DNA from 4 places in the Pseudogracilibacillus amylolyticus genome. Region 2 is predicted to be linked to each of the others. Evidence: predicted binding sites of a transcription regulator. Region 2 holds the regulator's gene; each other region holds the start of a gene.
What was found. Region 2 encodes LexA, which represses DNA repair genes until DNA is damaged. Its sites were predicted from a motif close to CGAACATATGTTCG; they were not measured.

Region 1 (8,217 bases), on a different contig from region 2:
TAAAATAGAACATAGTAAGGAAAGGGTTTTAAATTGAATTTTGGCCTTCTTTTTCTCTTTAATTTTAGTACGCTTATAAAGGAACAATTGAAACAACAACAAACAAATGAATGGTAGAAGTATTGCTGATAAACTCACAATATTATATGTAGGACGAATCAAATAAATATATAAAAGATATCCCGAATAAAGAAATAAATACAAGACAATATACAAACTAAAAAACTTTCTAGCTACCATTCAACCACTCCTTATTACAACTAAAAAATTTGGTGCTTTTCTTCGAGATTGGGGCGCTAATCCTCCTTCTAGAAAAGCGCCCGTTTAGTGAAAATGTTAGAAATGACCAAATTGCTTAGTTGGAGATTTCAACGCAGAAAGCAGTTTGACGCACAAGCCTGCCAACAGTGAAAGTAATGTGTACAATATTAACCAAAACCAAAGAAGTGAATGCAGTATCGTTAGGTTTGCTATAACAGAAATTAGTGCTACCAAAATTGGCGCCAAATAAATATTTTTAAAGATAAAGTATCCGATTATTCCAATCAAAATTGAAGCCACTGGAAACGTAAACATAACTAATGTAATAAACAAACCCACTTTTATCCTCTCCCTTCACTACCTAAATTTAAATACAGTAGCAAGAAATGCATTTTGTTAAATAATTGCATCCATTCTTGTTCAACAATCTGACCGTTTGTGTAATAAAAAGTATTATAAATTGAACTTTTAAACCAACTTTAACATACATTTAAATTAATTTTAATTCTACACGATAATTCGGGGACTTAAAATATAAATTATATAAATATGACTTTTCTTAGTCACGACTTAGCTTTCTATTCCGCATTTCATAGCATTTCATACTATTAGTAAAGTACTAGTTTTCTAATATTGCAAAGATGTGTTAATATAAGAGACAAGTAGGAAACGTTGCAAGGAGGAAAATCAAATGACTAGTAAAAATCCTTCAAAAGAAATCATTTCATCCATATTAAATTCGTCAAAAACAATTGCTGTCGTAGGACTTTCAAACAACCCAGAACGGACTTCTTATCAAATTTCTAAAGCAATGCAGGATGCAGGGTATAAAATTATTCCTGTTAACCCGAATGTCAACGAAGTTCTTGGAGAAAAAGCCTATCCTTCTTTAAGTGACATTGAAGAAAAGATAGATATTATCAATGTCTTTAGACGATCTGAATTTTTACCGGCTATTGCTAAAGAAGCTATCAACATTGATTGTAATGTGTTTTGGGCGCAACAAGGCGTAACCAACGATGAGGCATATGAAATTTTGACAGAACGAGGATACACGGTAATTATGGATTTATGTATAAAAGTTGCACAAGCCGTCTTAGTATAAAATATAATGAAATTGTTATGATAATGGGATGACATTTTTAGTCATCTCTTTTTATCGTGAAAATGGGAAACGACAAAAGTAATTGATTATTGATGATATAAGCGTATAATATTTTAGAAGATAAGAAAGTTGAATACTTTCTACCGCTCACTGACTATGAGGTTGGATATTTTGGAACAGAAGAAAGTCAGGTGAGTGCAAATTTAGTTTCGCCTAAGGACTCGGTGAAGTCTTAGTTTTCAAATACAAATGTATGATTGTTTTTTATTGTTTTAATTAAAGGAGTCGATGATCGATTGGTTGATGCTTCATTAAATTACACAGAGGAGTCTATTCAAGTACTAGAAGGTCTTGAAGCGGTAAGGAAAAGACCTGCAATGTACATTGGTTCGACTGATATAAAAGGTTTGCATCATTTAGCATATGAAATAATTGATAACGCAGTAGATGAGGCACTTGCTGGATATGGAAATGAAATAAATGTTAAATTACATAAAGATAATAGTATTTCTGTTAGTGATAATGGGAGAGGTATCCCAACAGGAATTCATGAAACAGGAAAACCGACTACAGAAGTTATTTTTACAGTTCTCCATGCAGGCGGGAAATTTGGACAAGGTGGTTATAAAGCAAGTGGTGGATTACACGGTGTCGGTGCTGCAGTAGTTAATGCATTATCCGAATGGCTGGAAGTAACAACGTATCGTAATGGTGAAAAATATTACCAGCATTTTAAAGATGGCGGAAAACCGTCTACCACATTGGAAAAAAAAGGTGATACAAAAAAATCGGGTACAATTATCCGCTTTAAACCTGATCCGAAAATTTTTTCCGTAACTGAATTTAAAACAGAAACAATTGCAGAAAGGTTAAGGGAATCAGCTTTTCTCTTTCAAGGGTTAAAAATTACGTTAACGGATGAACGGACAAATAATGAGGAAGTTTTTGATTATGATGAGGGATTAGTCTCTTTTATCCATTATTTAAACGAGGGAAAAGATGCATTCCATGATGTAATATCATTTAGTGGTGAGCAGAACGGAATTGAACTTGATTTTGCATTTCAATTTAGTGATAGTTATGTAGAAAATATGCACTCCTTCGTGAATCATGTCCGTACAAAAGATGGTGGTACCCATGAAGTAGGCGCCCGTGCAGCCATAACAAGGACATTTAATGAATATGCAAGAAGAAACGAATTTCTTAAAGAAAAAGATAAGAATTTAGAAGGAAATGACATTCGTGAAGGCTTAACTGCTATTGTGTCTGTTAGAGTACCTGAAGAATTATTACAATTTGAAGGACAGACAAAAGGTAGACTTGGTACAACGGAGGTAAGATCCGTTGTAGATGCGATTGTCTCTGAAAAATTAGCATATTTTTTAGAAGAAAACGGTGATACTGCTAAGAAACTACTTGATAATGCGCTTCGGGCAAAAGATGCTCGTGAAGCCGCCCAAAAGGCTAGGGAAGATGCGAGAAATGGAAAGAAAAGAAAACGAAGCGAAACATTATTAAGTGGAAAATTAACACCTGCACAATCACGTGATACGTCTAAAAATGAACTGTATTTAGTGGAGGGAGATTCTGCAGGTGGTTCTGCGAAACAAGGTAGAGACCGTGTGTTCCAAGCAATCCTTCCACTAAGGGGGAAAGTAATTAATACAGAAAAAGCAAAACTGGATGATGTCATGAAAAATGAAGAAATCTCTACGATTATTCATACAATTGGTGCTGGAGTAGGCGCTGACTTTAACGTAGAAGACGCTAGATATGATAAAGTGATTATTATGACAGATGCTGATACAGACGGTGCACATATTCAGGTGCTATTGCTGACGTTTTTTTACCGTTATATGCGTCCGCTTATTGAGGCAGGGAAAGTATATATTGCATTACCGCCACTATATAAAATTTCCAAAGGTAAAGGAAAAAATGAGCAGATAGTCTACGCCTGGGAAGATAGTGAAATGGAAGAAGCTGTTAAGAAATTCAAAACTGGCTATACGATCCAACGGTATAAAGGTCTAGGAGAAATGAATGCGGATCAGCTGTGGGACACAACAATGAACCCTGAAACAAGAACATTAATTCGAGTAACAATAGATAATGTGGCACAAGCGGAAAGAAGAGTAACAACATTAATGGGAGATAAAGTATCTCCGCGTAGAACTTGGATTGAAGAAAATGTAGCGTTTGGACTAGAAGAAGATGAAAATATACTGGAAAAGTAAGATGAGAAGTTGTAAAGGAGAATTTTTATGTCTCAATTGAAGCAATATGTTGATTTACCGCTGGAGGACGTTATTGGTGATCGTTTTGGAAGATATAGTAAATATATTATTCAAGATCGAGCGATACCAGATGTACGAGATGGGCTTAAACCCGTACAACGTCGTATATTGTATGCAATGCACGTAGATAAAAATACACATGAAAATAATTTCAGAAAAGCAGCAAAAACAGTCGGAACCGTTATAGGTAATTATCATCCGCACGGGGATACATCTGTTTATGATGCGATGGTACGTTTAAGTCAAGATTGGAAAATGCGTTACGAATTAGTAGAAATGCATGGAAATAACGGAAGTATTGATGGAGATCCACCTGCAGCGATGCGTTATACAGAGGCAAGACTTGCAAAAATTACAGGTGAGTTACTGGACGATATTGAAAAGGATACAGTCGATTTTATACCTAACTTTGATGATACAAATAAAGAGCCAATTGTTTTTCCAGCTAAACTTCCAAATCTCTTATTGAACGGTTCCACAGGGATATCCGCCGGCTATGCTACAAATATTCCACCACATAATATCCAGGAAGTTATCGATGCTGTTATTATGAAAATTGATAAACCAACCGTAACTTTAGATGATCTTATGACTAAAATTAAAGGACCAGACTTCCCTACAGGCGGAATTGTTCAAGGTCTTGATGGAATAAAACAAGCTTTTGCAACTGGAAAAGGTCGGGTAGTTGTTCGGGGTAGGGCAACAACTAAAAAAATGCGGGGAAACAGAGAACAAATTGTCATTGAAGAAATTCCTTATGAAGTAAATAAAGCGAATCTTGTCCGAAAAATAGATGAATTGCATGCCGAACGAAAAGTGGAAGGGATTGCGGAAGTTAGGGACGAAACGGATCGTTCAGGTTTACGTATTGTTATCGAGCTGAAAAAAGATGCCGATAGCGAAGGGATCTTAAACTATTTATATAAAAATACGGACCTACAAATTATCTATCATTATAATATGGTAGCTATTCAGGATAAAACGCCGAAATTATTGCCACTAACAGAAATTTTGGATGCATATATAACACACCAAAAGGAAGTAGTAACACGCCAAACAAGATATGATCTAAATAAAGCAAATGATCGTGTTCATATTGTAGATGGATTAATAAAAGCTATTTCAATTTTGGATGAACTCATTCAAACAATTCGTAACTCTAAAAATAAGGCTGATGCGAAACAAAATATCATTCGACAATATGAATTTTCGGACCCTCAAGCTGAAGCAATATTAGCATTACAACTGTACAGGTTAACGAATACAGATATCACCATCCTTAAGGAAGAAAAAGTTGAATTAGAAGAAAAAATTAAAAAGTATGAAGAAATTTTAGCCAAACCGAAAGTTTTGTTAAATGAAATAAAAAAAGAGTTGCGAAGAATTAAACGTACATATGGGGATGAAAGAAAAACGACAATCGAAGAGGAAATTGAAGAAATTAAAATCAATATCGAAGTAACAGTACCGAGTGAAACTGTACTTGTTTCCATCACTAAAGAGGGGTATATTAAACGAACCAGTTTACGATCATATGCCGCTTCAAACAAAGACGATTTAACAATTAAGTCATCTGACCATCTTGTAAGATTATTGGAAATGGCTACAACCGACTATGTATTAATCTTTACGAATACCGGGAAATATATTTCAGTTCCAGTTCACGAATTACCTGATATAAGATGGAAAGATACCGGGGTACACTTATCCAATTTAACAACTTTTGGTTCAGATGAACGGATTGTTCAATGTATTCCTGTTCGCGAGTTTACAAACGATAAATATCTATTATTTTTAACAAAACAAGGAATGATTAAAAAGACAGAATTAGAGGTTTATCAATCACCCAGATACTCTAGAAGTTTAATTGCTCTAAATTTAAGAGAGGGCGATGAAGTAGTCAATATATTTGAAACAAATGGAAAGCAAGATATCTTTATTGCGACAAATCTAGGGTATGGATTATGGTTTAATGAATCTGAAGTTTCCCCGGTTGGTCAAAGGGCTTTGGGAGTAATTGCAATCCAATTAAAAGAGGCCGACTATGTTGTAAATGGACAAATTATCGATGAATCTATTTCTGATTTATTTTTAGTTACACAGCGTGGTGCATGCAAACGAATGAAAATTGATGCGTTTGACAAAACTGCAAGAGCAAGACGTGGTGTCCATATGCTACGGGAATTAAAAGCAAAGCCGCATCGGATTGTAGGGTTTTATACGATTTCTCAGGAAGAGGAAATAAGTTTAGTAACGGATAAGGAAAAAAGGATCAAGGTAGTACCATATGGTTTACCAATAAGTGATCGAAATAGCAATGGCTCCTTTATCATCGATGCAGATGAAGAAGGAATCGTTGAATATACGATAATAGAAGCAGAATATGATATTCCATTTAACGAATCATAATAGGTTATTCTGAAAGTATGCCAAGAAAAGGTAAGGGATGAATTAAAGAACATTTCATCTCTTACCTTCTTTTTGTTTCTTTAATGTTTTTTATGCATGAACTGTGAATTGATAATAGAGTAGTCCCTTTATAATGCTAGATTGTGATTAATTTGTAAATGCGAACTTGTGATATTTATTAAAATTCCCCGTATCTAAAATTAAAAAGAATAAAGCTAAATAAAAATCGGTGCCCACGCAAATTGGACTTTTTTTATTGATAAAAAGGAAATTGAGAAACAACCTTTATTGATTAGAGCCGGTAGTTATTGGAAATACTTGTGATAAGATAACACGGAAATGAGTTGAGCAATTCCATGTCTTTTTTTAAAAAAAATAAAGGAATGCCGTCCACTGTCAATAAAAGTATCGATCCGCTTTTTCCTTCACTTGAGGATAATATTAAATATATATGTGAAGCTTTTAACAATACAGAAGATTTAAAAATGAGGAAAGTGACTTTCCATGAAAAGCAGGGAAAATTATTCTATTTAGAGACAATGACCGATCCAAAGATAATTGAAAATAGCTTTCTAATTCCATTGACAGAGGCTGATGAGTGTGATGATCTAAGAAACGTTATTACAAATGTTGGATTTAAAACTTCGACCAACTTAAATGATGCAGTTTCTGCACTGTTAATGGGGAGCTGTGCCCTTGTATTTGAAGGGGAAAAAGAGACTTATTTATTCAACGCGCCTCAAATGAATACTCGTACTCCCGATGAACCTGAAAATGAAAAAGTTGTGAGAGGTTCCCATTTAGGCTTTGTAGAAAGTCTCGATATTAATATGAATCTGATCAGGCAACGGGTTAAAAATCGCCAGCTCATGATTAAATATTATGAGTTAGGGATGGAATCAAATAGAAAAATGGCGATTGTTTATATGAATCAACTGGCGAATCCTTCATTGGTTGAGGAAATCGAAAAGAGAATCCTGTCTATTTCAATGGATGCAATTTTCGCTCCAGGGTATATCGAAGAAATTATTGAAGAACATCCATTGTCACCGTTTCCGCAAAACCTCTATACCGAAAGACCTGATCGCTTGGAGGCTTACTTGATGGAGGGAAAGGTAGCCATTATGACTGAGGGAAGTACGGATGCGATTATTATGCCTGTCACATTTTTTTCTTTTTTTCAGTCCCCCGATGATTTCAATAACAGATTTTACGAAGGTTCCGCTTTTCGCCTGTTAAGGTTATTCAGTTTTTGGGGGACACTTATTCTTCCACCTTTATACATTGCGGTGGTCGGTTTTCACTTTGAAATTATTCCGTATGATATGGTAACCATTATGAAAAGTTCAATAGAAAATGTCCCGTTTCCACCCTTTGTTGAAGCGCTAGTCATGGTTATTACGATTGAATTGATACGCGAGGCGGGACTCAGGCTTCCAACACCGATAGGCCAGACGATCGGTATCGTCGGAGGTCTGATTATCGGTGAGGCAGTAGTCAATGCAGGTCTTGTATCGAACGTGATGGTTATTGTCATTGCCCTAACTGCGATCATGTCATTTACCATTCCCGCCTATGAGATGGGGAACACCATTCGCATATTATCCTTTCCAACCATGATTGCTGCAGCCACGCTCGGATTTGTAGGAATTGTAGTTTCTCTTATGTTCATTATCATCCATATGTGTAAATTGCAGTCCTTTGGGACACCGTATATTGCGCCTTTAGCCCCTTTAAATATGAAGGGTTTAAAGGATGCTTTAGTCCGCTTTCCGATCTGGTCAATGAACAAGCCCTCTAAAGATGTACATACGCAGCTGCCCCTTAAACAAAGATCATCAAGGGAGTGGGATAAGAATGATCGGTAATAAAGAAATCACCCGGTTTCAATTGCTATTTGTATTAATCCACTGCCAAATCGGTGTAGGTATTATTACGTTGCCTAATGAGATATTTATGAAGGCAAAGGGAGACAGCTGGATCTCTGTTTTGTTGGCGGGAATCATTATTCAATTAACAATCTTTATTTTCGGAGCCTTAATGATGCGCTTTCCATCCAGTAATTTATATGACATCATCCAATTACTTTTTGGAAAAGGCTTCGGAAAATTGATTGTCATCCTGTATAGTATATACTTTATGATCCTT
Region 2 (8,217 bases):
TTGAAGCGGAAAGAGCAGATTTAGTAGGGGAATATATTGGCCAAACAGCACAAAAAACACGCAATTTAGTACAAAAAGCTTTAGGTGGTATATTATTTATAGATGAAGCTTATTCCTTAGCTCGTGGTGGACATAAAGATTTTGGTAGGGAATCAATTGATACATTAGTGAAGCAAATGGAAGATCATCAAAATGATTTTCTCTTAATTTTAGCCGGTTATCCAGAGGAAATGAATCGTTTTTTATCTTTAAACCCTGGTTTAAAATCCCGATTTCCTTTTCATATTCCTTTTCATGACTATAGTTTGGATCAATTGATCGAAATTGCGATTCAAATGGCATCCGAAAGGGAATATGAACTGTCAGATAAAGCGATTTGGAAGCTTCGTAGTCATTTAAGAGAGCAAATCACTTACAATACTTCCCATTTTGCAAATGCAAGATTTGTACGCAATGTTATTGAGAAAAGCATACGCATGCAAGCGATTAGATTATTAAGTGTAAATGACTGTACGATGAAAGATTTACAGGAATTAAAAGCAGAAGATATACAATTTGAAAATTAATATTATTATACAAAAAGACTATTATTAATTGCATTTCTATCTGAAAAGAGGGTTACTATTTGGCAAATGAAAATGTTTTAATCATGGCTGTTAAAAAAAATACGGAGACGGACTATCATTTTGAATCCTCTGTAGCAGAATTAAAATCGTTAAGTCATACGGCTGGCGGGAGAGTAAAAGAGGTAGTCGTTCAAAACCGTGAGCAAATTCATCCTTCTACTTATGTAGGGCAGGGAAAGGTAGAAGAAATTAAACAATTGATTTTAGCGAATGATATCGAACTTGTTATTAGTAATAATGAGCTATCTCCCGGGCAGTTACGTAATTTAAATGATCATTTTGGAGTTCGTGTAATTGACCGTAGCCAACTAATTTTAGATATATTTGCCAGTAGAGCAAAAACGAAAGAAGGACAACTCCAAGTAGAGCTCGCACAATTACAGTATATGTTACCACGGTTGCATGGAATGGGGTTAGTTTTATCCCGATTAGGTGGTGGAATCGGCACAAGAGGTCCAGGTGAAACAAAACTGGAGACGGATCAACGACATATCCGGAGACGTATTGATGAAATTAAAAGACGTTTAAAAGATGTTGTAAAGCAAAGAGAACAGTACCGAAAAAGAAGAAAGTTAAATAAAGTTTTTCAAATTGCAATTGTAGGTTACACAAATGCAGGAAAATCAACACTTTTTAACCGTTTAACAAATGAATCAGCTTTGGAAGAAGATTTATTATTCGCTACACTAGATCCATTAACAAGGCAAATTCATTTACCATCAGGTTTTCAATGTCTCATCACAGATACAGTAGGATTTTTACAAGATTTGCCCACTTCCTTGATAGCCGCTTTTAAGTCTACTTTAGAAGAAGTAACGGAGGCTGATTTTTTACTCCATGTTGTAGATGCATCTCACGAAGGTAACGAACAGCATCAGAAGACAGTGAAGGAAATTCTTCATGAACTTGATGCGGATCATATACCAATGTTAACTTTGTACAATAAGGCTGATTTACTTCATGATGACTTTTTTGCTACTCAGCATCCGTATATGGTAATGAGTGCATATAAAAAATCAGATCGCGAAAATTTATTAATAAAGATAGAAGAGATTTTAAAACAAGAGTGGATTTATTATTCATTATCCCTTTCACCTGCTGATGGAAGGGTAATGAATCAATTTGGAATTCAATCGATCGTGACAAAGAAACAATATAATGAGGAAACGAATATGTATGATATAGAAGGGTTTATCCGCGAAGCCCACCCTTTATTGGCATATTGTAAAGGAGCAGAAGATAAATAAATGCTAAACAATTTAGTACTACAAGCCGAAACAGATTGTGCGACAATTTTTGATCAAGTAAATAAAATGGTAGAAGTAAATCAGAGACGCGTGCTTGATGCCTTTAAGTCTGAACAAATTGGTGATTTCCATTTTAACTCAACGGATGGTTACGGTTATGATGACAGTGGACGTGATGGGCTGGAAGCGATCTATGCTAACGTATTTGGGGGCGAGGATGCACTTGTTAGACCGCAAATAGTATCAGGAACTCACGCGATTGCAACAGCTTTATTTTCTTTATTATATCCTGGTGATGAGCTACTGTATATTACAGGAAGCCCTTATGATACGTTAGAAGAAGTTATCGGAAAAAGAGCAAACAGCCCGGGATCATTAAAAGATTATCAAATATCTTATAATGAGGTTGCTTTATTAAATGATGGTTCAATAGATTATGATGGAATTAAATCAGCGATTAATGAAAAAACAAAAGTAATCGGTATTCAACGTTCCAAAGGGTATGAAGATAGACCATCTTTTACAATTGCTGAAATTGCAAAAATGATTAAGTTTGTAAAACAAATTGATAAAGAATTAATTGTTTTTGTTGATAATTGTTATGGAGAATTTGTTGAAGAGAAAGAACCTCTCCATGTTGGAGCAGACATAATCGCAGGATCTTTAATTAAAAATCCCGGAGGTGGACTTGTACGTGCCGGAGGATACATTGTTGGAAAAGAGGAATTAGTATTAAATGCTGCAAACAGATTAACAGCTCCAGGACTTGGAAAAGAAGCGGGAGCAACCTTACAAATGTTACAGGAAATGTACCAAGGCTTTTTTCTCGCACCTCATATTGTTGGTGAAGCACTTAAAGGTGCCATTTTTACATCTCGTTTACTTGACTTACTTGGAATTAAATCGACTCCATTTTACAATGAAAAAAGAACAGATATCATCCAAACCATTACATTTGGAAATGAAGAATCAATGATTGCTTTTTGTCAAGCAATCCAAGAAAATTCACCGATTAATTCATATGTTTCGCCTTATCCAAGTGAGATGCCCGGATATGATGAAAAAGTTATTATGGCTGCCGGCACATTTATTCAAGGGTCAAGTATCGAATTGTCGATAGATGGCCCAATCAAACCTCCTTTTATTGCTTTTATGCAGGGTGGATTAACCTATGCACATGTAAAGATTGCAATTACGGAAACCATTAAAAAGTTGATTGAAAAAGACCAACTTATATTATCGAAAGAACTTGTAAAAGATGTCGAGAAAATCCGCTGAAAATGACAATTTGCATAGGGGGAACTTCTGTCAGAAAAGCCCACGTCCTTGTCAGAAGAGTCACCACTTCCTGTGAAAGCTCTGTTGCTTGCTTTTTTCGCTTCTTGGAAAAAAATACCACTTTTTCCGACGAGCAAGAACATCTACGCTTATTAACTGCATACGCTCCACCATTCAAAGCTGCAGTGTCTCGAAATGCAACGTACAGACGTACTAGCGTCGGAATTACTAGCGGGACGCATAGCGAACTTAGACGACGTTAATCCTTTTCATCGGAACACACACTAAAATAGTAATTTTAAAAAGCTAGGGAATAATCTCTAGCTTTTTTCATAGTAAAAGTTTAACTACATATTAAAAATTACGGTATAATCCAATGACTTTACCTAATATGGAAACATTCTCTAAACGGATCGGCTCCATTGTATCATTTTCGGGTTGGAGACGAATATGATCGCTTTCCTTAAAAAAACGTTTAACAGTTGCCTCATCTTCATCGGTCATCGCGACTACAATATCACCGTTTTCTGCGGTTGTTTGTTGTTTAACAATCACCCGGTCACCGTTAAGAATGCCAACATTGATCATACTTTCCCCTTCAATTTCAAGCACAAATAAATTATCGCTTTGATGTGCAATAGAACTAGGAACAGGAGTGTATTCTTCAATATTTTCAATTGCAGTTATCGGAGACCCAGCGGTTACTTTACCAATTACCGGTGCATATCTTGCAGCATCTTTTTCAATATCATTATCTGACTGGTCTAATATTTCAATTGCCCGAGGTTTAGTTGGATCTCGTCTTATGTATCCTTTATTTTCAATTCGTTCTAAATGACCATGCACAGTGGAACTTGAAGCAAGTCCAACAGCTTTTGCGATTTCTCGTACAGAAGGTGGATAGCCTTTTGTTTCTACTTCATTTTTAATAAAATCAAAAATCATTTGTTGTCTTTTAGAGAGTTTCTTCAACAGGGAACACCTCACTTTTTTTATTACTTATATCATACCATTTTAGTGAAAAAAGTCAAACATAAGTTCTCTGTTTTGACTTATAAATGTTTAAACTTGAAAGAGTTATCTTGAAAGCATAATATAGAAGAGTATGTAGATTTCGTTTAATTTTTTACTAATTTTAAAAAATTAAGTACAATAGTAGTAATGAGGTGATCGTGATGATGTCAAAAGAAAAATTAAACCGAATTAATTACCTCGCAAACAAATCAAAAGCAGAAGGACTTACGAATAAAGAAAAAAAAGAACAAAAAGAACTTAGGGAGGAATATCTCCATAATATTAGACAGTCTTTTACAAATCAAATAAGTACTTTAACTGTTATTGATCCAGAAGGACAAGATGTTACACCTGAAAAAGTAAAGAAATTAAAAAAGAATAAAAAATTTAAATAAATTTATTACTTGAAAGGAAGATAGCATGTTATCACAAATTGAACAAAAAGCAATTAATACTATTCGTACATTATCTATTGATGCAATTGAAAGAGCAAATTCGGGTCATCCAGGTTTACCAATGGGTGCAGCTCCAATGGCGTATTCGTTATTTACCGATTTTATGAACCACAATCCTAAAAATTCAAAATGGTTTAACCGTGATCGTTTTGTACTTTCAGCAGGTCATGGTTCTATGCTATTATATAGTCTTCTTCATTTATCAGGATATGATGTCACGATAGAAGATCTTAAAAGTTTCCGTCAATTTAAATCTAGAACTCCAGGACATCCAGAAGTATTAGATACAGATGGCGTGGAGGCGACAACAGGCCCTTTAGGACAAGGTGTGGCAATGGCTGTAGGAATGGCTATGGCAGAAGCTCATCTTGCTGCAAAATATAATAAAGATGGTTTTAATATTATCGATCATTATACATACTCATTAGTTGGTGACGGCGATATAATGGAAGGTATCTCGCACGAAGCAGCTTCTTTAGCTGGTCACTTAGGTTTAGGAAAATTAATCGTACTTTATGACTCTAATGATATTTCTCTTGACGGAGATTTAGACCGTTCATTTTCTGATCATACACAAAAACGATTTGAAGCTTATAACTGGGAAGTAATCCGTGTTGAAGATGGAAATGACCTTGCTGAAATTAGAAAAGCAATAACTAAAGCTAAAGAAAATACGGAGCAACCAACTTTAATAGAAGTAAAAACAATTATCGGATATGGTTCTCCGAATAAATCGAATTCATCGGCTTCTCACGGAGCACCACTAGGAGCAGATGAAGTTAAACTAACAAAAGAATATTATAAATGGGAACATGATGAATTTCATGTGGATACAGATGTATACAATAATTTTGAAGAAAAAGTAGTTAAAAAAGGCGCGCAATCAGAAGAAGAATGGAATAAATTATTTAATGAATATAAACATAGTTATCCTGAACTTGCGACAGACCTTGAACTGGCGATAAATAATAAGTTACCGGAAGATTGGGATAAAAATCTACCTCGTTATGAAGCTGGAAAAGACAAACTTGCAACTAGAGTAGCTTCAAGTGATGCTATTAATGCACTCGCAAAGTCAATTCCAAATTTATTTGGTGGTAGTGCTGACTTAGCAAGCTCAAACAATACGATGATAAAAGATGACGGCGACTTTACGAAAGCAAGCTATGATGGCAGAAATATATGGTTTGGTGTTCGTGAATTTGCTATGGGTGCAGCATTAAATGGAATGGCTTTACATGGTGGTTTAAAAGTTTATGGGGGAACATTCTTCGTATTTAGTGACTATTTACGAGCTGCCATTCGATTATCTGCCATTATGAATACACCAGTTACTTATGTGTTTACACATGATTCAATTGCTGTTGGGGAAGATGGACCGACACATGAACCTGTTGAACAATTAGCATCACTACGAGCGATGCCTAATTTATCCGTAATCCGTCCAGCTGATGGAAATGAGACACAAGCAGCTTGGCAGTTAGCATTAGAATCAGAAGACAAACCTACAGCACTTGTTCTAACGCGTCAGGGCTTACCAACACTTCCAAACACTGCAGATAAAGCGTATGAAGGTGTAAGCAGAGGAGCTTATGTGATTTCTGATGCTAAAAATGAGCCTGAGGCAATTTTACTTGCTACAGGGTCCGAAGTCAGTTTGGCTGTAGAAGCTCAAAAAGTTTTATTGGACAAGAATATTGATGTGAGGGTAGTAAGTATTCCTTCATGGGATCGTTTTGAATCACAAGATGAAACATATAAAAACGAAGTAATACCAACACATATTAAAAAGAGAGTTGCAATTGAAATGGCTTCCTCATTTGGTTGGGAACGATATGCAGGTGATGAAGGTAAAATTATTGCAGTTGACAAGTTCGGTGCCTCAGGAAAAGGCGACGTTGTTGTAAAAGAATATGGTTTTACAATTGAAAATGTTGTGAGACACGTAGAAGATTTATTGAAATAACCTTACGTTTGTCTAATGTTGCCGAATTGTTTATACTGTAAAAGGAATTAGTTAAGGTTGTATTTTAAGGAGGAAATTGTTTCATGTCAACAATATGGGTAGTGCTTATTGCTCTCTTGGCACTGATAGCAGGAGTTGCTCTCGGATTTTTTATTGCTAGAAAATATATGATGAACTATTTGAAAAAGAATCCACCAATTAATGAACAAATGTTACGTACGCTAATGATGCAAATGGGTCAAAAACCATCACAGAAAAAAATTAATCAAATGATGCGTGCAATGAACAATCAAATGGATAAAAAATAAAGAAATTATAGCCTTTCCCGTAACATTATATGGGAAGGCTTTTTTCATAGATTTTTAAAGAGATTATTGTTAAGATATAAGTTACATCTCACCATATGCTTACATACAATAATGTAGAATTTAAAAAAAGGGTGAGAAACATGGTAAATCATAATTATCATACGGTAGTTTTTCAACCAGTGAGAAATACTCCTTTTAATTATTTCCCACAAGGAAATACTATCGTACGACCCGAAAATGTTCGGACTCAAATTTATGGAAAAGTGAATGAATATGTTGCAAGAGCATTAGCTTATATTCAATACATTATTCGAATGATCGAGTCAAGTACACCATTCTTTGATAAATACGGACCAGTCCTACAAGAAGTACCGAAGATGTATCATTTAGTTAAAGCATTAAATGAGATAAAAGATGGAGGAACTTTAGAACGAAATAATGAAGTAAATAATGATGAAATAACGTATGAAGGCCCTCCACCTCGATTATTTATTTAAATCAATCCATGTTTGACAGGAGGAAATAAACTATGACTAAAAAATTAGAAACAGCAACATTCGCAGGTGGTTGTTTTTGGTGTATGGTTGAGCCGTTTGATGAGAGACCTGGAATCGAGAAAGTAATTTCCGGTTATACTGGCGGAACAGTAGAGAATCCAACATATGAACAAGTTTGTTCCAATACAACTGGACACGTAGAAGCAGTGCAAATCACGTTTGATCCAGCTATTGTTCCATATGAGGAACTTGTTGAATTGTTTTGGCAACAAATCGATCCAACTGATGCTGGAGGACAATTTCACGATCGCGGGGACTCTTATAAAACAGCGATATTTTACAATAATGAAGAACAAAAGAAAACCGCAGAAAAATCCAAACAGGACTTAGAAGCAAGTAAAAAATTTAATAAGCCAATTGTAACGAAAATACTTCCGGCAAAAACTTTTTATCCAGCAGAAGAAGAACATCAATATTACTATAAGAAAAATCAGTTTCACTATAAAACATATAAAAAAGGATCTGGTAGAGAACAGTTTATAAAAGACAACTGGACGAAGAAATATGACAAAGAAGAATTAAAAAATAATTTAACTCCAATGCAATACTTTGTTACACAAGAAAATGGAACAGAACAACCATTTCATAACGAATACTATGATCATGAAGAAGAGGGAATTTACGTTGATATCGTTTCCGGAGAAGTTCTATTTTCCTCCAAAGATAAATTTGATGCCCAATGTGGCTGGCCAAGCTTTACAAAACCGGTTGTTAATCAGCAAGTTACCGAACACCTTGATACTACACGTGGTATGATACGAACGGA
Region 3 (8,217 bases), on a different contig from region 2:
AATTATTTTATGGATCATTGCATTCTATTTTATTAAAAAACGAGCTTATAAACTATTTGGTGTTGCAAAAGATTACTTCCAAAAAGGTATGCTTAATCAAGCATATCAATTAAATGTTATGCTTACTGTCGGAGTGTTGATATTCGGGCTTAGACAAACAGAGTTTGCAAGTACTGTTGTGAGTGGGCTTAATGTTATGCAAGAGTATTTTCCAATTATTAATCCGCTCTTTTTATTACCGTTTATCGTCATTATTTTAGGTTTTTTCGGTTTAGGTCCTTTAACGGTAATGGTTCTTGTTGCCGGAATTTTAAGCGGTATGAATTTACCATATCCACCTGAACTAATTGTGCTTGCCGTTACATCTGGAAGTGTAATTTCAATTCTTATTTCACCTGTAATCATGCCTGTAATTGTGCTCAGTGCCTCTAATGGTTTGAGCTTATTTACAAACGGATTAAAATTCAATTGGAAGTACGCTCTTGTATTTTATATTATTGTGCAATCGTATATTCAGGTGATGGTTCATATATAGTAAATGGAGGTAAGCTCGCTAGCTCACCTCCATTTTTTATTCGTACTCTTTTTCAAGTTTTTTCGTACTTCTTATCGTGTCGATTGGACGAACTAATTGCTCAATTTTATCCCGTTCCGGTTCCAAAAATGGTGGGAGCGATAACTTTTCGCCGAGTGTTTCATACGGTTCATCCCCCATAAATCCTGGACCATCTGTGGCAAATTCAAATAATATTTGTGGGGCTACATTGACATATAAAGATCCGAAAAAGAAACGATCTACAAATCCAGATGTTTGAAATCCAAATTTTCGTATATGTGTATCCCATTCTGCTAGTTCTTCCCGATTATCTACACGGAATGCTGCATGGTGAACAGTGCCGTACCCTTGACGTGCTGGAGGCATTGTTACATTGTGTTCCACAATGACTTGCGCTCCATTTCCACCCTCTCCTACTTCAAATAGATGAAAATCTCCTTCTTTGGCAATTTCATTAAAAGAAAAAACTTTTTCCAGCATTTCTTTAAAATAGTCGAACTGTGCAATACGAACAAAAATTGGGCCGAGTCCTGTTATTGCATATTCTAGAGGTATTGGACCATCTTGCCACGGTGTTCCCGATGCCACACCTTCATTATTTTCATCCGAGATTAGTTGATATTTCTGATCATCAAAATCGTTGAATGCAATTATCTTTTTACCGAACTGCTCTTCAATTCCCGTGTGCTCAACTTTTAGACGCTCAAATCGTTTTATCCAATATTCTAATGCGGCATCGCTCGGTACACGAAAGGACGTTTTCGCAATTTCATTCGTACCGTGAACACCTTTTGGAATTCCTGGAAAATCAAAAAATGTCATGTCTGTCCCTGGACTGCCTGTATCATCGGCAAAAAATAAATGATATGTCTGAATATCGTCCTGGTTTACTGTCTTTTTAACGAGACGCATGCCTAATGTATACGTAAAAAACTCGTAATTTTTCTCTGCACTACTAGTTATTGCTGTTACATGGTGGATCCCTTTTAAGTTCATTTTTTCCTCCTGCATTATTCTATTGGTGTTAATTTTGCTTCAATATCTTGACGTTTTTCTTCTAAAAATGGTGGCAAAGTTAATGATTCTCCTAAATTCTCAAGTTCCTCATCAATATACAGTCCTGGACCATCTGTCGCTAATTCGAATTTTATTCCGTTCGAGTCTCTAAAATACAGACTATGAAAATAATGACGATCAATGATGTCTGTAGCAGGATATCCGCGTTCTTTTATTTTCTTTTCCCATTTTTTCATTTCTTGTACATCTTTTACCCGAATTGCTAGATGATCAATACTCCCTTTTCCTGGTTTTTCCGTCTCTCCATCTTTCTCTTGTATAATAATCTCACTGTAAAGAGCTCCCAGTACTGATTGATATCTAGCTTCTTGCTCTTTATTTCCTACCTTTTCATAACCGAATAAGTTTTCGAGCATGTTGATTAATTTCTGTGGGCGCCTAGCCGTCATCTCTACTGGCCCCATCCCTAAAATTTGATATTTCTTAGGAACAGAAGAATTTTTCCACGTTTTCCAAAAGGAAGGAAGTTTCTCTCCAGATCCGTCCATTAGTAGAAGTTCTAGCCCGTCTGGATCTTGAAATGGCAATGCTTTCCTCCCGCTGTAATTGATGAATTTGTTGTGCGGAATTTTCAACTGTTCAAAACGATTTTTCCAATAAGTTAGCGCATCGTCATTTTTTACTAATAACCCTATTCTAGTGATCGCATTTGTTCCTCGGTATGTCGATCCTACAAATGGCATTTCAAAAAATGTAAGACTCGTACCCGGGCTCCCTGTTTCATCTCCATAAAAAAGATGATACATCGATGGAGTTTCTTGGTTGACTGTTTTTTTAACAAGCCGTAAGCCTAATTGATCGCGGTAAAAATGGACATTTTGCTGTGCATTTTTGGTAATCATCGAAATATGATGATGTCCAGCAATTGTAAGCATTTTTATGCCTCCAGTTAATTATTGTATATTCTTATCTCTAGTATCCATCAAATTATCTCGAATTAAAAGTAATTTGTTTTATCCTTTATTATTTCATCATCACACAGACATTATCGAAAACGCCTATCGCCCCCGACGAGCCGGGGCGGAGGCACGCCCCGGGCTAACAACAAACTTTGAGATGTAAGTCACTATTGTTGAGTAAGTTTGATTATTGGCTTAATTTCATGAGGTAAAGCCAACTGTTAGAGGATTCAATCGCTAAGGATGTTGCTGGGGGTGTGATTGAGGATGATTTGCAACTACCTAAAAAGACATGAAAATATTTCACCGTTCCACACGATCATGTATTTACCCAATGCATTTACCTACTTTTTCATTATTACGGATATTTGATTTTGCTATAAAGGAAGTTGTATAGTACGTATTAAGTAATCTTTTTCATTTATTGCTATTGCGCCTGAGAAAGGATTAAATGATATGTCTAAAAAAGTAAATAGTGCAAATTTAATTAATAAGTTTAAGACAAGTTTTAAATGTCCTCTTTGTGATCAATCTATTAAAGTGGTAAACCTGTCAAGTGTAGTCTGTACAAATAATCATACTTTTGACATTGCCAAGCAAGGATATATTAATTTTATGACCCGTTCTGTCAATAGTAATTACGGTAAAGATTTGTTTGAAACTAGATATAAACTCATTACGGAAAGTAAGCTATACTCCACTTTGCATGAGGCAGTGACACAAATTATTAAAGAACATGGTATTTTAGCCAACCCGTTTATGATTGCGGATCTCGGGTGTGGGGAGGGATCGCATCTACATTCAATTATAGATCAAATTGAAAATAATATTATTACAGGAGTGGGGCTTGACCTTTCTAAAGAAGGCATTTTAATGGCTGCCAAAAATTACTCTGATTTTATTTGGTTTGTTGGCGATTTAGCAAGAACACCTTTTACAAATACATCATTTCACGTCATTCTTAATATTTTATCCCCCGCTAATTATGCTGAGTTTAAAAGAATTTTAGTTCAGGATGGACTCGTTATTAAAGCAGTCCCCCGCCCTAGTTATCTTAAAGAACTGAGAGAAGCACTTTTTATTGATAAGAAAAATATCGACTACCAAAATGACCATACTGTGTCTCTTTTTGAAAAAAACTTTCAACTTCTAGATATTCAACAAATAACCAATACACAGATTTTAACCAGGACAGATCGTGAGAATTTGGTAAAAATGACTCCTCTTACCTGGTCAGCTAATCGCTCGCGGATTAACTCATTTATTGAACAAGATTCCGCCAAAATTACATTAGATTTGGATATATTAATCGGGTTGAACAAATAAGAAAATTCCCCGCGTGACCTCTAAGTGAAACTCCTTCGCTGAATTACGCAAGAACATCTTGCGTGACTCTAACAAGCAGGAACTCCATCATAGAGGAACGCGAGAACATCTTGCGTGACCCTTACAAGCAAAAAAACCTTTGCAAGGGTACGCATGATTCACGCAAGCTACCACAATATACAAAGTCCATCTGCTGAGCGGCTGGGCTCTCAATTACATACTTCTACATCAACAATACTTGATAACGAAACATGGAACCCATCTTCATTTTTTAACACAATATACCCTCTCCATTGATCGATTTTATCTAACTTTCCACGCAAGGTTAAAAAGTCACCATTATGATAATATGTCATTTCAATTACCACTTGATGTTCCAATGCAAACTTTAATGTTTGATCAATCTCCATCATTTTTTGTTCATCAAGAATTGGTTTTTCTTTATATTCAACAAAAACATCCTTTAACATCTCAACATGTTCGGGTAGCATTAGAGATACCCATTTCATCGTTCCACGGTCATGTACTTTCATCATGCATATGCCTCCAACTTCTGCCAGCTCTGTTCTACCGCCAAAATATTTTCCGTTTTAAACGTTCGTAACCGATTTCGCATATAACAAAAAGCAGTAATATGATCATCCGTATAAGAAATAATTTGGATGGTGCGCTTTGAAATAGATCCTGACTTGGATAAATAAATAATATTTACCTTTCTTCCAGTTTCCACAGCCTTTTTTATACAGCACATCATTCTTCTTACCTCCTGAACATTTGTTCTTATCTTAACACAATTTCCAGCACTTTACAAGAACAAATATTCCTGTTTCTGTTGTTTTTTATTTATTTTTTACATAAAATAAATCATACGTTCTTATTATTGGAGGTAAGACAATGGATTATTCACTTTATCCTAAAAATGATGTTCTTTGTATTGATATGCGTTCTTTTTACGCGAGTGTGGAAGCTGTTAAACGAGGACTGGATCCAATGAAAACGTTATTGGCAGTCGTTGGAGATATATCGCGTCCGGGAAGTATTGTTCTCGCTGCTTCACCCGCGTTAAAAGAAAAACACGGTATTAGCAACGTAAGTCGTTTTTTCGAGTTACCGAACGATCCAGCAATTCATCTTGTCCAAGCAAATATGGCCGATTATTTGCACGTGTCCCTTCAAATTACTAAATTACTGAATTCTTTTGCTCCAAAAGAAGCGATTCATCAATATTCTGTAGATGAAGTTTGGATTACTGTGAACGGCTTAGAGAAATTGTTCGGAAATCGTCGGGAGATTGCTGTTCAAATTCGAGATGCAATATTATCTGACTTTGGAATTACAAGCGCAATTGGGATTGGTGATAATAAATTTTTAGCTAAAGTTGTAATGGATTTACATGCTAAAAAAATGGAAAGTGGAATTGCGGAATGCACCTATGAAGATGTTCCGGATAAGCTATGGCCTTTTCCAGTAGAAAAAATATGGGGAATTGGAAGTCGGATGAAGCGAAATTTACACCGTTTAGGTATTACAACACTTGGTCAAATTGCACAATTTCCTCTCTCTCACTTAAAAAAACATTTCGGAGTTATGGGGGAGCAACTTTATTGGCATGCTTGGGGAATTGATTTAAGTCCTGTTTTTGGGGATTTTACAAAAACTACTCAAGAAAGTTTTGGACATGGTATTTCCTTATTACGGGATTATACAAGGAAGGAAGCACTCACTTGTATTCTCGACCTTTGCGAAGAAGCATGCCGAAGAGCTCGTACTGCAAAAAAAGCAGGAAGAACCATTCATTTGGGAATCGGTTATTCAAGCGAAACAGGCGGGGGATTCAGCCGCTCTTTTTCCATGGATACTCCAACAAATATTACGATGGAAATGCATCAAGTATGCGTCCAACTTTTCAATAAATATTATGACGGGTACAGTAAGATTAGACGGGTCTATGTCACATTAACTAATTTATCGGATGATCAAGATACACAGCTTGATTTATTCGATGAGCGACCGAAGCAAAAGGATATCGGATATGTAATGGATACAATTAGAGACCGTTTTGGAGCAACTGCTATTTTACGTGCCTCGAGCTATACCGATGCCGGAATTACACTTGACCGCAGTAAGAAAATTGGTGGACATTGGGCTTGATAATGTCCCATTTTATTAAAAGTTTATTAGAAAACTTGGCTTATCGCCAAGCCTTGGTTTCACTTACGACGCACAGGATGTGCTAGTACAGGGTTGCAACAAATCTTTACGGTGGGACGAACGAAAGTCCAGTCCCAGGACGTCGCGCTTTTAGCCAGTGAGCAGTAGGAAAGTTTTATATTTTCTGCTAAAAAACCTTCTGTATAACAGAAGCAATTGTTTCAAGATTTCCACACGACAAACTGAATACATTTTTTTCAAGTATAACAAATAACTATATTTGAACAGTGACTTTTTTCCCAACTTTATTATTTTATTTATATACTAAAAATGGGAATATACGCTCGTTTTATGTTATAATGAAACTAACAGTAGATTGGCTTCTCATGAGGGAATTGCACACTGTTTCCTTTAGGGATACTCCCCAAAGGAGGGGGTGATGCTTATGGATATGGAGAGTGTATTAACACTAATGATTTCGTTCGGAATGTTAGTTGCTTTCATCATGTCCAGCAAAAATGAAAAATAATCCCTCATGTGGTCTAGCCCGCCAGTGAAGGATTATTTCTTTTACTGTGCCTTCCCCTCTTGTTGGGGTTGGTCTATTGTTACCGTTCCATGTTTGCCGCATGGGACGGTTTTCATATTGTATGATTTTCTATTTTTATTATACCACGAATAAACCGTTTTTACACGGTTTTTACTGCTTTCTAATGATGATTTAATAATTAATAATCACTAAACGGTTCTTTAAATTTGACTTGAGCGATTTCATCACCATTATAACTAGGTCCTCACCATCACGACCGAATATAGCATAGCGTAAAATTTACGCAATTGTTCTTGGCGTTATTCATCCGTTTCAGTCGAAACTTACCAGCTTACGCCAAATTCCATGGTAATTGAGGATGTTGCTCTCGTAAATCCTGTGATATACGTTTAGTTGGCTTCCCCAACAATTTCTAGATTACGAATTACTGCATTTTGTATTAATTTTGAACTAAAAAATCACTTTTGCCATTTGGGATGTATGATTCAATATTTTCTATACATCCCAAAATATGATGCAAATAAACATTGTCATTCTTCATAATTGGATTGCTTCCCTTAGCACATCTTCCTTCATACTCCAATGAATAGCATTTTCTGTTACAACATCGACTTTAACGTTTAGTAAGTTCTCAACCTCTTGTTTAAAGCGTATCAAATCAAACAAACTTCTTCCCTTTTCAAAATCAACAAGTAAATCAAGGTCACTCATAGACCCATCTTCTAGCCTTGCTACAGAACCAAAAACCTGTACATTTTTAATACCGTGTTCATCCGCTAATCTCAAAATCAGATTACGTTTTTCCTGAAGAACATCATATAACACAGCACATCCCTCATAATCTTCGTTCATATTAAACATATTATATCATGTTTTTACATGTTACTTTGTATTCATTCCCATCATAACACTGTACAATTATCGCGCCCGATTCTGGAATGCTAAATCTTTGTTCTTCAGGAACGGTAAGTACAAACCCAAATTCAAAAATACGATAAAGCCAAACACCAAAATGTAAAATAATAGCTTCAAATTAACCCCACCCTAAAAGTATTGGCAACACCAGTACTCTACAAAATGCCCCGTTTACTGCAATTCCATACGCACCATTGTTAAATTAAGCTATCCGTTTACCTCGAAGTATTACAGTCATTATAATTCCTATGATTAGTTCAATAACAGCCAATCCTAATACAAATAATCCGATTGATGGAAGCGATAAAACACCTAAAACAATATGAAATACTGTTGCAATATACAAGCCTAATGGTTTTTTTAAAAAGATACTCAAAATAGCATAAAGTAATACTGCCACCATAAGACCCACTGCAACCCAAGAAATCCAAGATGACATTTTAATTCCCTCCACTTTGTATGCAACAAAATGGATCGTTTATTGAATAAAGAATCTTTTGAATTAATCTTTTAATCCATTTTAACATTCTATACTTAATCTTGGAAATGCTTCTTAAAAGATTTTACTATCTTTGTAGAAAAAATATTTAAAAGCTTAAACCCAAACCGGGACGTAGTACATCAATCATCTTCAGATACTAAACCATCATATTCGGGGGCATCGGAAGGGGGTTGAATTTCAGTCATCAATAAAGCAACATGTCCTTCTTCATCTGTAATGGTGAACAACAACGACTGCCCTT
Region 4 (8,217 bases), on a different contig from region 2:
CTCGAAATGCTTTCGTCGTTTCCCGTTTCATTAATCCTGTATATGCCACGTAAATCCCAATCACTAAAATAAAAATGAGTAAGAAACCCACATAAAATCCCGAACTGCTGAAACCACTTGCCGTAATTCCAGCTAATGTTTGCATGTTTTTCCCGATAGCGTCTGCCGTTTGGGAAATGAAATCGAGAGAATAAGCTTGTTGGATTAAGTAGCCTGTCGCATTCGATAAATATAAGCTAATAATCCAAATGAAATTAGTGATTGTATATAAGCCATACATGACCTGTTTACCTATGCCATCATCCCAATTCCACGGCAACCAATCCCAACCCGAATCCACGTAGAAATCTAATTGATAATGGTCAAGTGGGTACAAGGAATAGAGATTATCTTCTGACACCGTATCATCAACTAAGCCAGCTGCTTGAGTTAATGTTCCAAGTAAAAGAAGACATAGAAAAACGGCAGTACCAATAAGTACCACCGTTAAGACAATCTTTTTCCATTTTTGTTTTTTCAAATTAATCGCCACCTTTCTTCTCCTGTGTCGGTGGACGTGTATCGAAAGCATGAAATAAATCCTCAAAAACAGGATGGACTTGAATAATTCCGACACGTCCATATAAGTCTTGAATTAAACATTGTCCATTTTCGAGTTCCCGTAGTCGCCTTTGATTCGATTCATCTTCCGAATCCACACCAAAGAATTGAAGGGTTTTCTTTATTTCTGTCATATCTCTTGAGCGAAAGGCAAACTTTACACCGATATTATTTTTTAATTTTTCATCGGTTAAATCGTCAGCGTTCTGGGTAACAAAGTAGACACCAGCATTCATGGCACGCCCTGCACGAACCAATTTATTAGAAAGTGTTTTTCCTTGTGCGACTTGTAGGAAGCTCCAGGCTTCGTCCAAATCAACAATTTTAAAAATGCTACGGTCGGAATGGATAAAGTCTAATGCAAAAGTAGAAATGACAATCAACATGGCGACACTTAATAATTCCATCGTCGTATATTCCTCAAAACTTGTTTCTGCGTCTGGTAACACTAAATCCGCCACTTGGATAATATTTAACTGTTTTTCTAAACTGATCGAATGTTTCACCGTTCCATCTGAAAAGAGGAGGTGGGCAAAGTCATAATCCGTAAAACTTTCGATATGGTCTGCAATAGGGCCCGCTAATGGATTAGGGTCACTTCTTAATTCATGAATCACAAGAAGCAAGCCCCGTTCTTCTTGTTGACTCACAGCACGAATCGCTCTTCGTAACACAGGAAACTTTTCACCATCTCGACTAGAAATACCCGTGAGGAAAGTGAGAATATCAATCGCAAGACTTTCTGAATCCTTTTTCTTTTTCATAATGACATAAGGATCAAGTAATCCTTTATTTTGATCATCACTCGTTAAATTAACAATATGGAAGGTGATATAAAAATGGCATATAAGCGAAAAACTCATGAAGAACGCATGAAAGAGATTGAAGATTTGACCAATGACATGACAGAGAAAATTGAATCTTATTTCGTATCAGAAGAAGCCTTAAAGGAACACTTGGCTTTTATGTCCAATTTTTATAATTACTCTTTACGCAATATGTCCTTGATCGACAGTCAATTTCGTGGGGCTAGGGCAGTTGGTTCATTTAATTTCTGGAAAGAAAAAGGGGCATTCGTTAAAAAAGGTGAAAAGGGTATCAAGATTCTTGTTCCTACACCAGTTGAATATTTCAAAAGAAATGATGATTGGGTTCAAACTCGATATGCAAATGCAAAGGAAAAGGAACAAATTAAAAAAGGTGAAATAGAAACTCGTAAAAAGTTGTTTTTCAAAATTGGTCATGTGTTCGAATACACCCAAACGGACGCAAGAGAAAAAGGTTTGGAAGTCTCTCAAATATTTGGACAGTATCATAAGGATGGAGAGATTGAAAACAATAAAGAAATGCTTGAAGCCCTTCAAAAAATAGCTGACAAAGTAGGCTTTACAATTCTTGATGAACCACGTGAAGAACTCGGTACAGCGAAGGGGGCAGCGTACCCTTATTTGAAAGAAATTGCCCTCAATCCAAGGAATACAGATTATGAGAATGTCACTACTTTAATTCATGAATTGGCTCATGCCAAGCTTCATACACCAGACACCAGAGACAAATTGACGACAGCCGAACGTGAATTTCAAGCTGAAATGGTATCGTATGTAGTCGCTAATAGGTACGGAATTGATACAGAAAATTTCACTCTTTCATATTTAGGTGGATGGACAGAAGGAAAGGAATTAAAGGATAAAGAGAACCTTCTTAATGAGGTTAGAGATACAGCGAAGGAATTTATCGAAGTGATCGACACACATTTTTCTGAATTAGAAAAAGCAAAAGTCCATACGGTTGAATATACAAAAGACTCTTATGAAGAATTACTTTTGATTCAAGAAAATAATGGACTATCAAGCAATGTTGTTGAATTTGAAAACAAAAATTTTCTTGAACATTTAAAAAAGGAAAATCCTCATGATTATTATAAGTATCTATCATATACAGCATTGAATAAACACGAATCGAAAGATGGATTTATCACTGAATTAGAAGTCAAAGAACCGTTGATGATGATTCATAACCATGATTCCGAATTTAAAAGTTTTGGAGAAGTTAATAATTTGGACTTTGATTCAGTTCTTAACAAAAATAAGGAAATTGAATATACAATTGCTTTGCCGAATGGAGATAAACCATATATGGTTTCTGGTAGATATGATAAAGAAAAATATGCACATCCATTACACCATTTAGAAAAAGAAAAGATAGTTAGTAAAGAAAACTATGGGTTGTTAGAAAAAAGTTATCATAGTGTTTTGTTAAATGAAGAATCACATTATATAGGAAAAGTAGCACCAAAAATAAGAAATGAAATAAATAAAGCAGAAAATAGTTTGAATAAAAAACCACAATTTGAATTGGAAAGGTAGGTAAATATAATGGCTTTAAATTGGATTGAAATGAAGCAGGTTGAAAAATTGGTCGTGGCTCATGGTGAAGAATTAAAAGAACATATCAATAAAAATAATAATGGATATATAACTAAAGAGGAATTAACTGAAATGCTGGATAGTCATTTTGAACGTATAGAAAACCTTGTTAAAGAAAGCGAAAAATCGTTTGATTTAAAACAGTTACAAGAAAAATTTCAAGAAGCCCTCAAAAAATTTAATGAACAAATTAATAAGCATACTCAAAAGGTGAAAGACGGATTCAATCAAGCTAAAGATTTTGTCAATGACAATATAAATCAAGTAAAGGAAAGTGCCAATAATAAAGTAAATGGAATGGTAAACAATTTTAATGATAGATTAAAGGATTTGTCTGCTAGTTTGGATGATAAATATGGTAAATATAATCATAAACTCAGAATAACCTCACTTGAAAATGAACAAGGTCGAGATAGTGAGGAAATTGCTCAAATAGTCATGACTAATGGTGTTAATGGGAAGGAATATGCTCTTAGTGTTTGGGCAGGAGATATTGAAAAAAATGAATTAGAACCATACTATGTTTACTTAAATAATCCACAATCCTTGTCAGAAGGCGATTTAAGCGTTTCTGATTCATTGTACAGTGCTTTGCATGATTCAACTCTTTCAGACGTTATAAAAATGAATAGCGAGGTTGAGCAAAGCATTCAAGAATATTTTAAGGATGAAAGTAAAACATTTAGTATTGAAATTCCAAAGAACGAACAAAACTTTGATTTGCATGAATTAATTGTTGATGAAGAAGTTGCAGATTTGCTCTTAAAAAATGAAAGGGCAATGGTATCTAAACAGGATTTAATAGACTTTGGAAAGTTGGTCGAAGGTGATAAAGACATTTCCTATAATCTTAACCATGAATTAAATGAATCGTTTGAAGTCATACTCAAACAGACTGGCGTTAAAAAAGATGAAGTTAAATATCTAAATACTGCATTCAGCACATTGAATGTAAATCTTGACGCAAGTGATTTTTCTAAAAATAAGTCTATTGAAAAGGCAAGCGAACCAGAAATGACTTTATAGATACAGCGAATTGTGGAGAGCTGCCAAACACGTTTTTTGTTTGGCCACTCGGATACAAGTAGCGTATACAGGGTACTGATTACTTGTGATTGCAAGTTATTTTTTTAAATCACAAATATCAGTATTCTGTTATTTTGGTGATACCGAACGTTACAGCTGATACCAGGATGAAAAATAAGCTTAAAACCCGAACATTATTTCAATGCCTGGAATTGATTTTTGGGTCAAATACCGAACGAAAGGATGAATAATGCATGTATGGAAAAACAGTTATTTTAGCAGAAAAGCCGTCACAAGCAAAGGCATATTGTGAAGCTTTCGACGTAGAAAAAAGAGAGAAAACACATATTATATTAAAGCCATGTAACACATTCCCGAACGGTGCTACCATAACATGGGGAATCGGACATTTAGTTTCCTTGAAAATGCCACAAGAATATAAAGAGGATTGGGGAAAATGGAATTTAGCGAACTTGCCTATCGTTCCAGATCGCTTTGAGTTTAAAGTGACGAAAGATAAGCAGAGTCAATTTAATGCTGTTAAGAAATTGTTTAAGGACGCTGATGTAATTATCAATGCTTGTGATGTGGATAGGGAAGGCTCAAACATTTTTTACTCAATCTTAAATATGACAGGTGCTAAAAATAAGACAATCAAACGACTTTGGATTAATTCATTGGAAGTGGATGAAGTACGAAAGGGTTTTAATAATTTGCAGGACAACTCAAAGGATTTACTTATGTACAACGAAGCGAAAACTCGTCAAATATCCGATTGGTTGGTGGGGATCAACGCAAGTCAGTTGTTTACCTTACTTTTAAACCAAAAAGGGCTTAATACTACGCTATCAGTCGGACGTGTGCAGTCTCCAACCGTTTTTATGATTTACCAAAGGCAGAAAGAAATTGAGAATTTTGTTTCAAAGCCTTTCTATGAATTGTTTGCTGAATTTACTCATGAAAAAGGCGTTTATAAAGGGAAAGCCAAAATAAAAGAGGACGATAAGCAACAAGTCATTTCTCTATTGGAAAAGAACGGTCTTTCCTGTTCTTCTCCTGAAAATGGAGTTATTGATAGCGTCACAAAACAACTCAAAAAGACTAAATCGCCATTGCTGCACTCGTTGTCAACCTTGCAGACAACTGCAAATAAGCGTTGGAAATATAGCCCTGCAAAGGTGTTAGAGGTTATGCAATCTCTTTATGAAAAGAAACTGGTCACATATCCTCGGACTGACTGCAATTACATTACAGACAGCGAATTTGAATACTTGTCGAACAATGTTGAAGAATACCAAAAGCTTTTAGGTGTTTCATTTACAGCCGATAAAACGCCCAAAAAGCGCTATGTAGACGGTTCAAAGGTTCAGGAGCACTATGCCATTGTTATGACGAAAACAATCCCTTCTGATGGTACTTTAAAGGCTCTGAATGGGGAAGAAAAAAATATTTATGAAGAAATCATGAAAACAACACTTGCTATGTTTCATGGTGATTATGAATATGAGGAAACCACCATTACTACGAAAGTAAAAGATATTGAGTTTTTCACAAAAGGAAAGGTCGAGGTTGAAAAAGGTTGGAAATCACTTTTCAATGAAACAGATGAAAAAGACAAGGAAGGTTCGGAAGTCTTGCCCCCCGTACAAAAAGGGGAAACTACAAGTAGTTTGTTAGAAGTGAGAGAAGGCTTCACACAACCACCGAAACCCTATACAGAAGGTGGACTGATCAATATGATGAAAACAGCAGGCAGGTTGGTTGAGGATGAAGCCGATAGCGAAATCTTAAAAGAAGTTGAAGGCATAGGAACAGAAGCTACACGTTCTGGAATCATTGAAACCATTAAGAAAAATGGTTATATCGAAGTGAAAAAAAACATTGTTGCTGTCACAGAAAAAGGCAAAATTCTTTGTGAAGCAATAGAGGGAAACTTGCTTTCAAGCCCTTCAATGACAGCTAAATGGGAAAGTTATCTGAAGAAAATCGGAGAAGGTAAGGGGTCACAGGAAAACTTCTTGAGAAACATACAGAAGTTTTTAGACTCTACTATTGATGAAGCACCTAAAAAGCTTGATACGGAATCGGTTAATGTGGCTGTAAAGGAACAAGTAAGTACACAAATTATAGGTAGTTGCCCTGTATGCAATGACGGGAAAATGGTTGATCGGCAGAAGTTTTTTGGATGCTCTAATTACAAAAATGGCTGTACGTTCTCGATTTCTAAAACTATTTCCGGCAAGAAACTCACTCAAAAAAACATCAAAGACTTACTAGAAAAAAAGGAAACAGGGAAAATCAAAGGATTTAAAAGCAAAGCAGGAAAAGCCTTTGAAGCAATTTTGTTCATTAAAAATGATAAGGTTAGTTTCAAATTCTAAGCAACATCATCAAATAGACAGAAAATGAAAAATAAAAATAACCCTCATTTTGACTAGTCCATTCAAAACGAGGGTTATTTTACATATTGTGGATTATAGATATTTTATTGTTATTACTGCGTCTCTCAATTCTTCTCCATCCACATAGCGTGTATGAGCAATCTTTTCAGCTTCATCTTTTGTAATGCCTGTTTCTTCAAGAATCCTTGAAAATCCACCTGGACCTGTTCCTACATAACCACTTGTTAAACCACCGTCAATTACTACATCGAAGTTTTTACCTTGTATAAAAGTTACATATTTAATCTTTTGACTTAACCTATAATGTACAATCTCATGAACAGTTCCTATAACTGCCAATAATCCTTTAACAATGTTGGTGGCTTCAGATGTTGTTCCCTCATTTACTCTTACTCTTGTTCTTTCAAATACTGGTATGTCTCCTTCTAATCTGTCAAACCTTGTTATTACTTCCATAGATTCATCTTCTCCTTTTAATGTGATGTGTAGGAAAGGCTTCATATCAACCTTTCCTACCTAAAATTATACCATAAAAACTACAAAACTACAAGTAGTTTTTTAATAAAAACACCCCTAACAGAGCGTTTCGGAATAAACTTTTGAATATATTCCATGAAGCATTACCACTTATCTTCAACTTTGATGATGTACCCTCTTTCTATACAATCCAGAACGATATTGAAAACATTTACGTTCATCAATTCGTTGTCTACATAACTACCGAAAACAAATTCGTTTCGATTGATTAAATGGATAACCTTTCTTCCGTCCTCTTTAAACTTCCTTACAATTACTACATTTTCCATAGATTCATCTTCTCCTTTTTTAAAAATGATGTGTGTGGGAAAGGCTTCATATCAACCTTTCTTACTTAAAATTATATCATAAAAACTACAAAACTACAAGTAGTTTATATAAAAAGAACGCCTAATTTGAGCGTTCAAGAATGCTTCAATTCCCCCTTTTTTCTAAAAATAATGTTTTGATTTCTTCCTTCAAAAATTGTAATGGTCATACTTTATAATCGCTCATTATTTTTCAATTTCTTTTCTGGTTTTGATCTCTAACATTTCAATCTGTTCAACGATTTTTTCTAGTTCATTCTCATGTGCAATAGCTAAATATAGTTTGTCCTGCTTTTTGAGATAGCTGATATTGTGTAGAATGGCTGATACTTGGCTGCGTATTGTTTCTTGAATGTTTTCTCTCATGTTTAATACCTCCGTTTTTTATTTTTAAAGGGGGGAAGCCCCCCTTTTATTACATATAACCTTCTTCATTTAATGAAATATAATCTTTATTACTTACTATTAAATGGTCTAATACTTCAATACCTAAGATTCTTCCACATTCAACCAATCTTTTTGTTACCTCAATATCCTCTGGACTTGGGGTTGTGTCGAATGACGGATGGTTATGAGCAACTATAATACTTGCACCGTTGTTTAAAATAGCTGTTTTAAAGACTTCCCTCGGACTTACAAGTGAAGCATTCAGTGAGCCAATATGCGCTTTATGGACTGCTGTGATTCTGTTTTTCGTATTTAATATTATGACCAAAAATATTTCTCTGTCCTCGTCACCAATCAACTCTATTGCCACTTTTGCAACGACAGACGGGCTTATAATTTGGGTCTGTGCAATCCCTAGATACCTTACGCTAACTTCTTTTGTTTCCTGCTTGATACTGATAACCTCAAATACTTTTTCCATAGATTCATCTTCTCCTTTTTTTGATGTGATGTGTGTGTGGGAAAGGCTTC

Region 1: parE (DNA topoisomerase IV subunit B) is a predicted target of LexA. The motif match lies at 1,613-1,626, and genes of this name have one in related genera.
Region 3: ACPYKA_RS10195 (WYL domain-containing protein) is a predicted target of LexA. The motif match lies at 4,626-4,639, and genes of this name have one in related genera.
Region 4: ACPYKA_RS03165 (type IA DNA topoisomerase) is a predicted target of LexA. The motif match lies at 4,241-4,254, and genes of this name have one in related genera.

Annotation. Positions count from the first base shown of each region.
Region 1 covers NZ_JBPPZG010000071.1:6,084-14,300, forward strand. Annotated here, with positions in the region: gene ACPYKA_RS09775 (hypothetical protein) at 1-240, opposite strand, end outside; gene ACPYKA_RS09780 (DUF2651 family protein) at 337-576, opposite strand; gene ACPYKA_RS09785 (CoA-binding protein) at 953-1,366, shown strand; gene parE (DNA topoisomerase IV subunit B) at 1,663-3,600, shown strand; gene parC (DNA topoisomerase IV subunit A) at 3,628-6,069, shown strand; gene ACPYKA_RS09800 (spore germination protein) at 6,426-7,937, shown strand; gene ACPYKA_RS09805 (GerAB/ArcD/ProY family transporter) at 7,927-8,217, shown strand, end outside.
Region 2 covers NZ_JBPPZG010000008.1:25,347-33,563, reverse strand. Annotated here, with positions in the region: gene ACPYKA_RS01905 (AAA family ATPase) at 1-566, shown strand, start outside; gene hflX (GTPase HflX) at 626-1,873, shown strand; gene ACPYKA_RS01895 (methionine gamma-lyase family protein) at 1,874-3,151, shown strand; gene lexA (transcriptional repressor LexA) at 3,506-4,123, opposite strand; gene ACPYKA_RS01885 (DUF896 domain-containing protein) at 4,327-4,560, shown strand; gene tkt (transketolase) at 4,586-6,586, shown strand; gene ACPYKA_RS01875 (YneF family protein) at 6,670-6,894, shown strand; gene ACPYKA_RS01870 (hypothetical protein) at 7,035-7,391, shown strand; gene msrB (peptide-methionine (R)-S-oxide reductase MsrB) at 7,424-8,217, shown strand, end outside.
Region 3 covers NZ_JBPPZG010000076.1:8,077-16,293, forward strand. Annotated here, with positions in the region: gene ACPYKA_RS10170 (hypothetical protein) at 1-535, shown strand, start outside; gene ACPYKA_RS10175 (ring-cleaving dioxygenase) at 572-1,552, opposite strand; gene ACPYKA_RS10180 (ring-cleaving dioxygenase) at 1,567-2,508, opposite strand; gene ACPYKA_RS10185 (putative RNA methyltransferase) at 2,989-3,858, shown strand; gene ACPYKA_RS10190 (YolD-like family protein) at 4,068-4,394, opposite strand; gene ACPYKA_RS10195 (WYL domain-containing protein) at 4,391-4,612, opposite strand; gene ACPYKA_RS10200 (DNA polymerase IV) at 4,753-6,009, shown strand; gene ACPYKA_RS10205 (nucleotidyltransferase family protein) at 7,097-7,384, opposite strand; gene ACPYKA_RS10210 (hypothetical protein) at 7,677-7,913, opposite strand; partial or broken gene ACPYKA_RS10215 (hypothetical protein) at 8,096-8,217, opposite strand, start outside.
Region 4 covers NZ_JBPPZG010000015.1:646-8,862, forward strand. Annotated here, with positions in the region: partial or broken gene ACPYKA_RS03145 (CD3337/EF1877 family mobilome membrane protein) at 1-571, opposite strand, end outside; gene ACPYKA_RS03150 (ATP-binding protein) at 522-1,526, opposite strand; gene ACPYKA_RS03155 (ArdC-like ssDNA-binding domain-containing protein) at 1,440-2,966, shown strand; gene ACPYKA_RS03160 (hypothetical protein) at 2,976-4,052, shown strand; gene ACPYKA_RS03165 (type IA DNA topoisomerase) at 4,307-6,433, shown strand; gene ACPYKA_RS03170 (hypothetical protein) at 6,527-6,955, opposite strand; gene ACPYKA_RS03175 (hypothetical protein) at 7,075-7,260, opposite strand; gene ACPYKA_RS03180 (hypothetical protein) at 7,486-7,665, opposite strand; gene ACPYKA_RS03185 (JAB domain-containing protein) at 7,715-8,167, opposite strand.